2 regions of the Draconibacterium orientale genome follow, and region 2 is predicted to be linked to the other one. Evidence: riboswitches for the same ligand, from Rfam matches in the RefSeq annotation. Region 2 holds a riboswitch; the other holds the start of a gene.
The links. A riboswitch is a leader RNA that binds a small molecule or an ion and turns the genes downstream of it on or off. The one in region 2 is predicted to bind cobalamin.
Positions count from the first base shown of each region.

Region 1: linked by a shared signal. The riboswitch ahead of BMW53_RS15990 (ABC transporter substrate-binding protein) and the one ahead of nrdD (anaerobic ribonucleoside-triphosphate reductase) in region 2 are both predicted to bind cobalamin.

Region 1 covers NZ_FOHT01000032.1:26,534-30,964, forward strand. The annotation lists gene BMW53_RS15980 (ABC transporter ATP-binding protein) at 23-823, opposite strand; gene BMW53_RS15985 (FecCD family ABC transporter permease) at 825-1,835, opposite strand; gene BMW53_RS15990 (ABC transporter substrate-binding protein) at 1,855-2,661, opposite strand; cobalamin riboswitch at 2,732-2,917, opposite strand; gene truA (tRNA pseudouridine(38-40) synthase TruA) at 2,985-3,743, opposite strand; gene BMW53_RS16000 (Hsp20/alpha crystallin family protein) at 4,342-4,431, shown strand, end outside.
Region 2 covers NZ_FOHT01000003.1:107,558-111,988, forward strand. The annotation lists gene BMW53_RS03145 (alpha/beta hydrolase) at 1-739, shown strand, start outside; cobalamin riboswitch at 1,513-1,715, shown strand; gene nrdD (anaerobic ribonucleoside-triphosphate reductase) at 1,879-3,999, shown strand; gene nrdG (anaerobic ribonucleoside-triphosphate reductase activating protein) at 3,992-4,431, shown strand, end outside.

The sequences.
Region 1 (4,431 bases), on a different contig from region 2:
GAGAGCATCACCAGGTATCGCTTTAACTTTTTTTGATCACCTCCTCCGACACCAAAAATACCACCGGTTTATTTGAGATGGGATTGGTACGCACCACTACAACGGTTTCGTAAACGGCTTCAATATCTGCATAATTAAGCACCTCTACCGGCAGGCCTTTTTTACGAATATGGCCTTCCTGCATCATAATCAACGAATCGCAATATTCTCCGGCCAGGTTCAGGTCGTGAATGATCATAAGAACCGTTAATCCCAGTTCGCAACTCAAGCGGCGAATGAGATTCAGTGTTTGAACCTGGTGCGTGATATCCAAATGCGAAGTTGGCTCGTCGAGCAGAAGTAAATCGGGTTCTTGTGTTAATGCACGGGCAATTCCTGCAAGCTGTTGCTCGCCACCACTCAAGGCATTCATGTATTTTCCTTTCAGTTTGTCAACGCCCGTAAGCTTCATGTATTTTTCGGCAATGGCAAAATCCTCTTTGGTCTCGAAAAACTGAAATTGTTTGTGATACGGAATGCGGCCCATCAACACATATTCCTCCACAGTCATGCTGCCTATTTCAATATTCTGCGTAACAATGGCAATATTTTGAGCACGCTGCTTCAGATTCATTTTTCGCGTATCCAACCCCTTCAGCTCCATTTTACCTTTCAGCGGAGGAAGCTCTCCTGAAATTCCACGAAACAAAGTAGTTTTTCCCGAACCGTTTGGACCGATAATCCCCACAATGTCACCTTTTGCCACTGAAAAATCGATATCCTGGAGAATGAACTTTCCCGGATATCCGCACGAAAAATTTGATATTTGAAAAAACTGCTCCATGCTAATTCAGTTTGAAATGTGATTTGGAGCGACTCAACACAATAATGAAAACCAATCCCCCAATAAAACCGGTTATTACGCCAATCGGCAGTTCATTTGGCGAAATAATGGTTCGGGCAATGGTATCGGAAAGTATCAGAAAAATGGCTCCTCCCATAAACGAACCGGCCAAAAGGACACGGTAATCGTTGCCGATAATCAATCGGATTAAGTGCGGAATAACCAAACCAACAAAACCGATAACTCCGGCTACCGAAACGGCAATTCCGGTGAGTAACGACGCCACAAAAAACAGCAGTTTTATTGCTACGCCGGTGTTTATTCCCAAGTGCCGTGCTTTTACTTCACCCAGGCGAAGTGCGTTCAGCGTTTGTGCAAAAAAGTACGAAATTACCAGTCCGGCCAGCGATGAATAGAATGCAATGGCAATCAGAGAATTGTTCGACTCATCCAGCGATCCCATCACCCAGAAAACAATGTTATGCAGGTTTTCGGCGGTAGAAATCGACATCAGAAACATCATGGCCGAAGAAGACACAAAACTTACCATTACGCCAATCAATAACATACTGTTGATACTTAATCCGCCACGTTTTATACTTAACAGATACACAACAATGAGCGTAACAAGCGCCCCCAAAAAGCCAAATGCCGGAAGCGAAAAGAAGCTCAGAGTATTCAGCCCAAAAACAATGGCAATGGCCACTCCCAAAGCCGCACCACCGGAAATTCCCAGCGTGTAGGGCTCAACCAGCGGGTTTCGGTATATACCCTGCAACACCACTCCCGACAGGCTTAAAGCGCCGCCAACACCAATGGCCATCAATATTCGGGGAATACGGATTTTTGCTAGAACAGTGTATTCGATGCTGCCTTTATCCGACAAAATTTGTGGCAGTTGCATCAGCGAAACTTTTATTTCACCGGCCGATAACGACAACAAAACAGACACCAGCAACAACACCAAAAGTGCGGCTAAAAAAAGTATCCATTTTAAATATTTGCTGTTCATTCGTCTCTAACTTTTGGATTTACTCGCTTATAAAACGGTAAACATCTTTCAGTGCACTTGCAAAGTTTGCCGGTGTTGGGCTACAGGCTGTTTCCGAAGAAATCAGAAAAACCTTGTTGTTATTTACGGCCTCCATTCCTTCGTAAGTATTCCAAACCTTTCGTTCTTCCTTGCCAAAACCGCCCATTTCGGCAATGATTATCACATCCGGATTTTTTAGCAATACACTTTCGCGGGTTAAAGTTCCGTGTTTTAACCCGGAGGCAATATTTGTTGCATTACACAACAGCATAAAATCGTTCATGTAGGTATTGTCCAGCACCGAAAATACGGGATTGGCGCCAATCTGGAAAAATATTTTTGAAGGAGGCAGCTGCTTCGATTTCGCCTGAATTTCGGCCACCGTTTTACGGGCTTTTGCAACTACTTCTGTCGATTGATCTTCGCATCCGATAAGCTCGGCGATTTGTTGTGTTTGGGCACAAATTTCATCGAAAGTACGCGGCGTTTCCAACACCTCAACACGTAATCCCAGTTTTTCAAGAGTAGCAATATCCTGCGCTTTGGTCAATTTCATAGTTAGTACCATGTCAGGTTTCAAAGCGAAAATCCTCTCCACATTTACATCAACCGTTGAACCAATTTCTTCAATTCCATCATTTAAGGCCAACATGCAATAACTCGTACATCCCACAAGTTTATCTTTTCCGCCAACCAGGTAAATATTTTCGGTAATCGACGGTGCCAGCGAAATCACGCGTTTAACATCCTGTGCAAACACCGAAAAACCGGCAAGCAGCAATACCACGAGAATTTTAATCTTCATCCGTTTAAAATTAACAGGAAATCAGGTGCAGAAATCAATAGATTGATTCCCGAAACTTTGTTCCCGAAGTTCGTTCATCCATTTGCTGGCAGGTCTTCTGACTTATTCCCTTTGATCATTGCCTTCCCGTCATTGGCTGAACCGACAGTGGCGTGAGAAATGATCATTTTCTGAATTTACAGCTGCGGGTACAGTTCCGGATTTACACCGGATTCCCTAAACGCAATTGTGCGTAACCAACGCGCACAAAGATAAATAATTTTAAAGAGTACAAAATGCAGAACACAAACAGTTGTTTAAAAAATAAACATTTTGAAACTATTTCAACATTCACTCATAAGTTTTTTGGGGTATTCAATATCCACCAAAAATAGCCCCTGCGCCGGCGCTGATGCTCCTGCTGCCCCCCGATCCTGCTTTTCAATGATCTCACAAAACTGTTCGATACTGAGTTTGCTCTTCCCCACTTCCAACAGCGTTCCTACAATAGCACGCACCATATTGCGTAAAAACCGATCGGCTTTAATTGTAAATTTTAATTGTTCGCCATTTTTCGTCCATTCGGCGTGCATAATTTTGCAGTTGTTGGTTTTTACATCGGTATGCAGGCGACTGAAACTGGTAAAATCGGTGTAATTAAAAAGCCTTAATGCTGCCTGGTTCATTTTGTCCACATCGAGTGGTTTCAGGTATTTGTGGCTCGTTTCGGTTGCAAACGGATTTTTTTCGGTAGAAATAAAATAATGATAGGTTCGTGATAATGCACTAAACCGGGCATGTGCTTCCTCATCAACCGGCCACACTTTTTGCACAGCAATATCGGATGGTAAAAAACTATTGAGTTTATAAACGATGTCCAGATTTTCGGGAATACTATTTTGGGTATCAAAATGCAGAATAAAAAACGAGGCATGCACACCGGTATCGGTTCGTCCGGCACCAACAACAGCTATTTTTTCGCGCAGGATTTTTGATAGTGCGTCTTCCATCACCTCCTGAACAGAAACAGCATTAGGCTGAATTTGCCAACCATGGTAATTGGTTCCCTTGTAACTAAGTTGTAAAAAATAACGTTGTGGCATTTTTCTCGTTTTATCTGGGGGTAAAATTACAGAAAAAGTTGAAAGCACAGATTAACCAAAGTACCGGCAAAAAAATAGCCGCCTCTCTTTTTCAGAGAGGCGGCCCCAGTTAACCCCAAACACACGACTTCAGAACGAAGCCTAAAAGTTTTTGAAAGTGTTCATTAACTTTTTCAATCCTATCCCTTAGTTTCTAATGCAATTTTAGCTGTTTTAAAAGCAGGTTTTAATCCTCCAAAGCATCCGCTGTTACTCGTTATACTTAACAATTTATGGAGTTAAAACTATTCATTGTTTGTTTTAATTTGGCGGCCCTTTAAATGGGGCGTCAGGTTTATTTAATAAAATTAAAACATTAATTCATTAAAACCAAGAGTGATAAAGATGTTGTTTAACAATAAAGGCCCTAAACTGAAATTTTGACATTTTACAAATTACTGACTTCCAATCACATTCAAAACACGCACCAAACCAACTGACAACCAGACAGCTTAGCACTGAAATATTTTCACAAAATCAAAGATGGTATGGCATTTGATTTTTTCTTTTCAGCATGTTCAATGAATTGTTTAACCAAAAGTTAAAGGAGGATAAAGTCATGAAATTAGCAAGAAGAAACGAACCGTATTTTCCATCAGTCTTTGACAGGTTTTTCAACAATGAATTGATGGATTGGGATCACTCGAAC
Region 2 (4,431 bases):
CAGTCAGTCGATGGATAAAGACATAGAAACTGTGGTAATTACTCCGGAAGGTTATTCCGAAAACAATTCCTACCCGGTTCTTTACCTGCTTCACGGCTATAGTGGCAATCAAAACGACTGGATAAACAACGTACCTGAAATTAAAAACTATGCCGATTTGTATCAGTTTATTATCGTTTGCCCTGATGGCGCTTTTTCGAGCTGGTATTTTGATAGCCCGATTGACAACAGCATAAAATACGAAACCTATGTAGCGCATGAATTGGTTGATTGGGTGGACAATTCGTTTAGCACCATTGCCTCACGCGAAGGACGTGCCATTACCGGACTAAGTATGGGTGGACACGGTGCCTTGTATCTGGCTTTCAGAAACCAGGATGTTTACGGTGCTGCTGGCAGTTTAAGCGGCGGAGTTGATATCCGGCCGTTTCCCAATAACTGGGATATTTCGAAACGACTGGGCACTTATGCTGAAAACAAGGGAAATTGGGAAGAAAACACAGTCATCAACCTGGTTTATAAACTAACGCCCGGAGCGCTTGAAATTGCCATTGATTGTGGTGTAGGCGACTTCTTTTACGGCGTTAACTGCAACTTACACGAAAAACTTCTTGAGCGAAATATTCCGCACGATTTTACCACACGCCCCGGAGGACACACCTGGGAATACTGGAAAAATGCGATTGCTTTTCAAAGTGTATTCTTTCACCACTTTTTTGAAAAAGGAAAGGAAGACTAAAACGGATAAAACAGCAATTAAGAAGCCTGATACTCATTTTGAATATCAGGCTTTTTGATACTCGGACGGGAATCGAATTACGCCCATAATGCACTCATAATCTACATGTTATTTCAACACAAATAGTGAGGTCTCGTTTTTGTCTCTCACTGGTTCATTTTCAATATTTTATAGCCTAAAAATACGAAAATGTAACCCCTTATTCAAATGTTGATTAATTCCCACGGATGTAGATGAAGAATATCTTTATAGTTCGAATATTTCATATCATCAAGAGAAACAACATACTTTTCATAGTTATCTTTTATCTGTAAAAGGTTGCCAAATTCCCTGTTTATAACATTTTCGTTGTTTAATAAATAGCATACCTGAATATTGAACCATCCAATTTTCGTGGACGGACACCTTTGTTAAATTGCCTCATATTTTATTACCATTTTTTAGACCAACGGGATGCTAAACTTGGGTTTTGGTCTGCCCAAAACATAAACTTGCTATCCTACCTCGAAAGGGTCTTTTTATGGAAATAAAGTTAGGTAACAGAACAGAGAAAGAAAACAGCAAACAAGCTCAATTTCAACCAAATAAAATAAATCTTGCTATTTTTTAAATAACAATAATAAATTCGATTTTGTGCAATAAAATATCATGAAGTCTTCTCAATTTTACGCAATTATTAACACGACAGAAGTGCTGAAAACAGAAGCCTTTTACTCATTTTATCAATTAAATTGTTTAAAACTCCAAATTACATTGTATACATAAAAACACTAAACTTGTTTTGGATTATTGGTTTATCGTGTAGCAACGCTATCCGGTATGAAAAGGGAATCCTGTTAAAATCAGGAGCTGTACCCGCAGCTGTAAGTCCATAAATGTGTTTTTGAAAATCTTTTGCCACTGTTCGCCAATTGACGGATGGGAAGGCTTCAGAAACAGGACAAGCCAGAAGACCTGCCAAAATCATTTTTAATAATTAGGCTTTCGGGAGTTGAAGTCTGGTTCGTAAGTAAAATAATTTTCTCGTTTCGTACCATCAGCAGATAATTGTTTTGAATGCGCACCTCTTGGCTTCCGGTTAGATTTTTTAATCATAAAATACGAGCAAAACAGCATATTAAAAACAAAAAAACAATAGTATGAGTAGTACGCAAATCTCAATCGTAAAAAGAGACGGAAAGCGGGTTCCGTTTTCTATGAATAAAATTAAAAATGCAATCAGGAAAGCTTTTCTTTCTGTAGGAAGTTTTGCAAGCGACGATGACCTTACCAACATTCTGCACCGGGTAAATATTCAGGAAGATATGAATGTTGAAGAAGTTCAAAACCAGGTGGAGCGTTCGTTAATGGCCGAAAACTATTTTGCCGTGGCTAAATCATACATGCTCTACCGCCAGAAACATTCTGAAGACAGGGAAACCCGTGATCGTATTAAATTTCTGATTGAATATTGTGCTGCCGGAAATGCTGCCAGTGGAAGTAAATTTGATGCCAATGCCAATGTCGATAAAAAAAACATTGCCACACTAATTGGAGAGCTTCCGAAAGGAAATTTTATCCGTTTAAACCGCCGATTGCTCACCGACCGCCTTTCGGATATGTTTGGGAAAGAGTTATCGAATAAATACCTTAATTTTTTAAGTCAACATTACATCTATAAAAACGACGAAACCAGCCTGGCTCCCTATTGCGCCAGCATTACCATGTACCCCTGGTTGTTGGATGGCACCTCGAAAATTGGCGGAAATTCAACTGCACCAACCAACTTAAAATCGTTTTGTGGTGGTTTTATCAACATGGTATTTATCGTTTCAAGTATGTTGAGCGGTGCTTGTGCAACACCCGAGTTTTTAATGTACATGAACTATTTTGTGGCAAAAGAATATGGCAACGATTACCACAAACGCAGCCACGAAACCGCTGATTTATCGGCAAGGAAACGCTCGATTGATAAAGTGATTACTGATTGTTTCGAGCAAATTGTTTATTCGCTTAATCAACCAACCGGAGCGCGAAATTTCCAGGCAGTATTCTGGAACATTGCCTATTACGATAAGTATTATTTTGAAAGTTTGTTTGGCGAATTTGTTTTCCCCGACGGAAGTAAACCTGAATGGGATTCGTTAAACTGGTTACAAAAACGTTTTATGCTTTGGTTTAACCAGGAGCGCACGAAAACCATGCTGACTTTCCCGGTAGAAACAATGGCAATGCTTACAGAAAACGGCGATACAAAAGATGAAGAATATGGCGAATTCACAGCAAAAATGTATGCCGATGGTCATTCGTTTTTCACCTATTTAAGCGATAATGCCGACAGTTTAAGTTCGTGCTGCCGTTTACGTAACGAAATTCAGGACAATGGTTTTAGTTACACACTGGGAGCAGGTGGCGTTTCAACCGGCTCGAAAAGTGTATTAACAATTAACCTGAACCGTTGCGTACAACAAGCTAAAAAGGAACGAATTCCTTACATTAATTTCCTTGAAGAAGTGGTTGACCTGGTACACAAAGTACAATTGGGCTACAACGAAAATTTAAAAGAACTACAGGAAAAAGGCATGCTTCCGCTGTTTGATGCCGGTTATATAAACATGGGGCGCCAGTACCTTACCATTGGTGTAAACGGCCTGGTTGAAGCCGCAGAATTCCTTGGAATTGAAATAAACGACAATCCTGATTACGCAGCATTTACCAGCGAAGTACTTGGTTTAATTGAAACATACAATAAAAAATACCGCACAAAAGACACCTTGTTCAATTGCGAAATGATTCCGGCCGAAAACGTGGGCGTAAAACATGCAAAATGGGATCGTGAAGATGGTTATTTTGTTCCGCGAGATTGTTACAACAGCTATTTCTATGTTGTAGAAGACGAGTCATTGAATGTAATTGATAGATTCAAGGTTCACGGGAAAAAATACATCGAACACCTAACCGGGGGCTCTGCATTACATATGAATTTAGAGGAACATTTAAGTGCTGCTCAATACCGCCAGTTAATTCGGGTAGCTGCCAAAGAAGGTTGCAATTATTTCACCTTTAATATTCCGAATACCATTTGCAATGAATGTGGCCATATCGACAAGCGGTATCTAAAAGAATGCCCAAATTGTAAGACTGAAAATATCGACTATTTAACCCGTATTATTGGTTACATGAAAAGAGTGAGCAGCTTCTCTGATGCACGCCAGAAAGAAGCTGCAAAACGCTATTACGCTCAAAAAAATAAGGAAGAAAAAGTGGAAGAATATGCTTAAATATTACAACTACAATATCGTTTTTCAGGAAATTCCGAACGAAGTTACACTGGCAGTAAATATTACCAATTGCCCGAATCGGTGTAAAGGCTGCCACAGTCCGCATTTGCAGAAAGATATTGGCGAAGAACTGAACGAAGTGCAAATCGTTTCCTTGATGGAAAAATACGCCTCATCTATCACCTGTTTTTGTTTTATGGGCGGAGATGGCGATCCTCAAAGAGTAGCAGAATTGGCTAATTTTATACGCCTTCATTACCCGGAAACTAAAACTGCGTGGTACTCGGGTTGTGCCAGGTTACCCGAAGCTTTTGACAGCACTAACTTTCAGTACATAAAACTGGGCGGATACGTAGAAAATTTAGGTAACTTAAAAAGCGATACAACTAACCAGCATTTATTCGAAATTCAGCAAGATGGTTTTATGAAAGA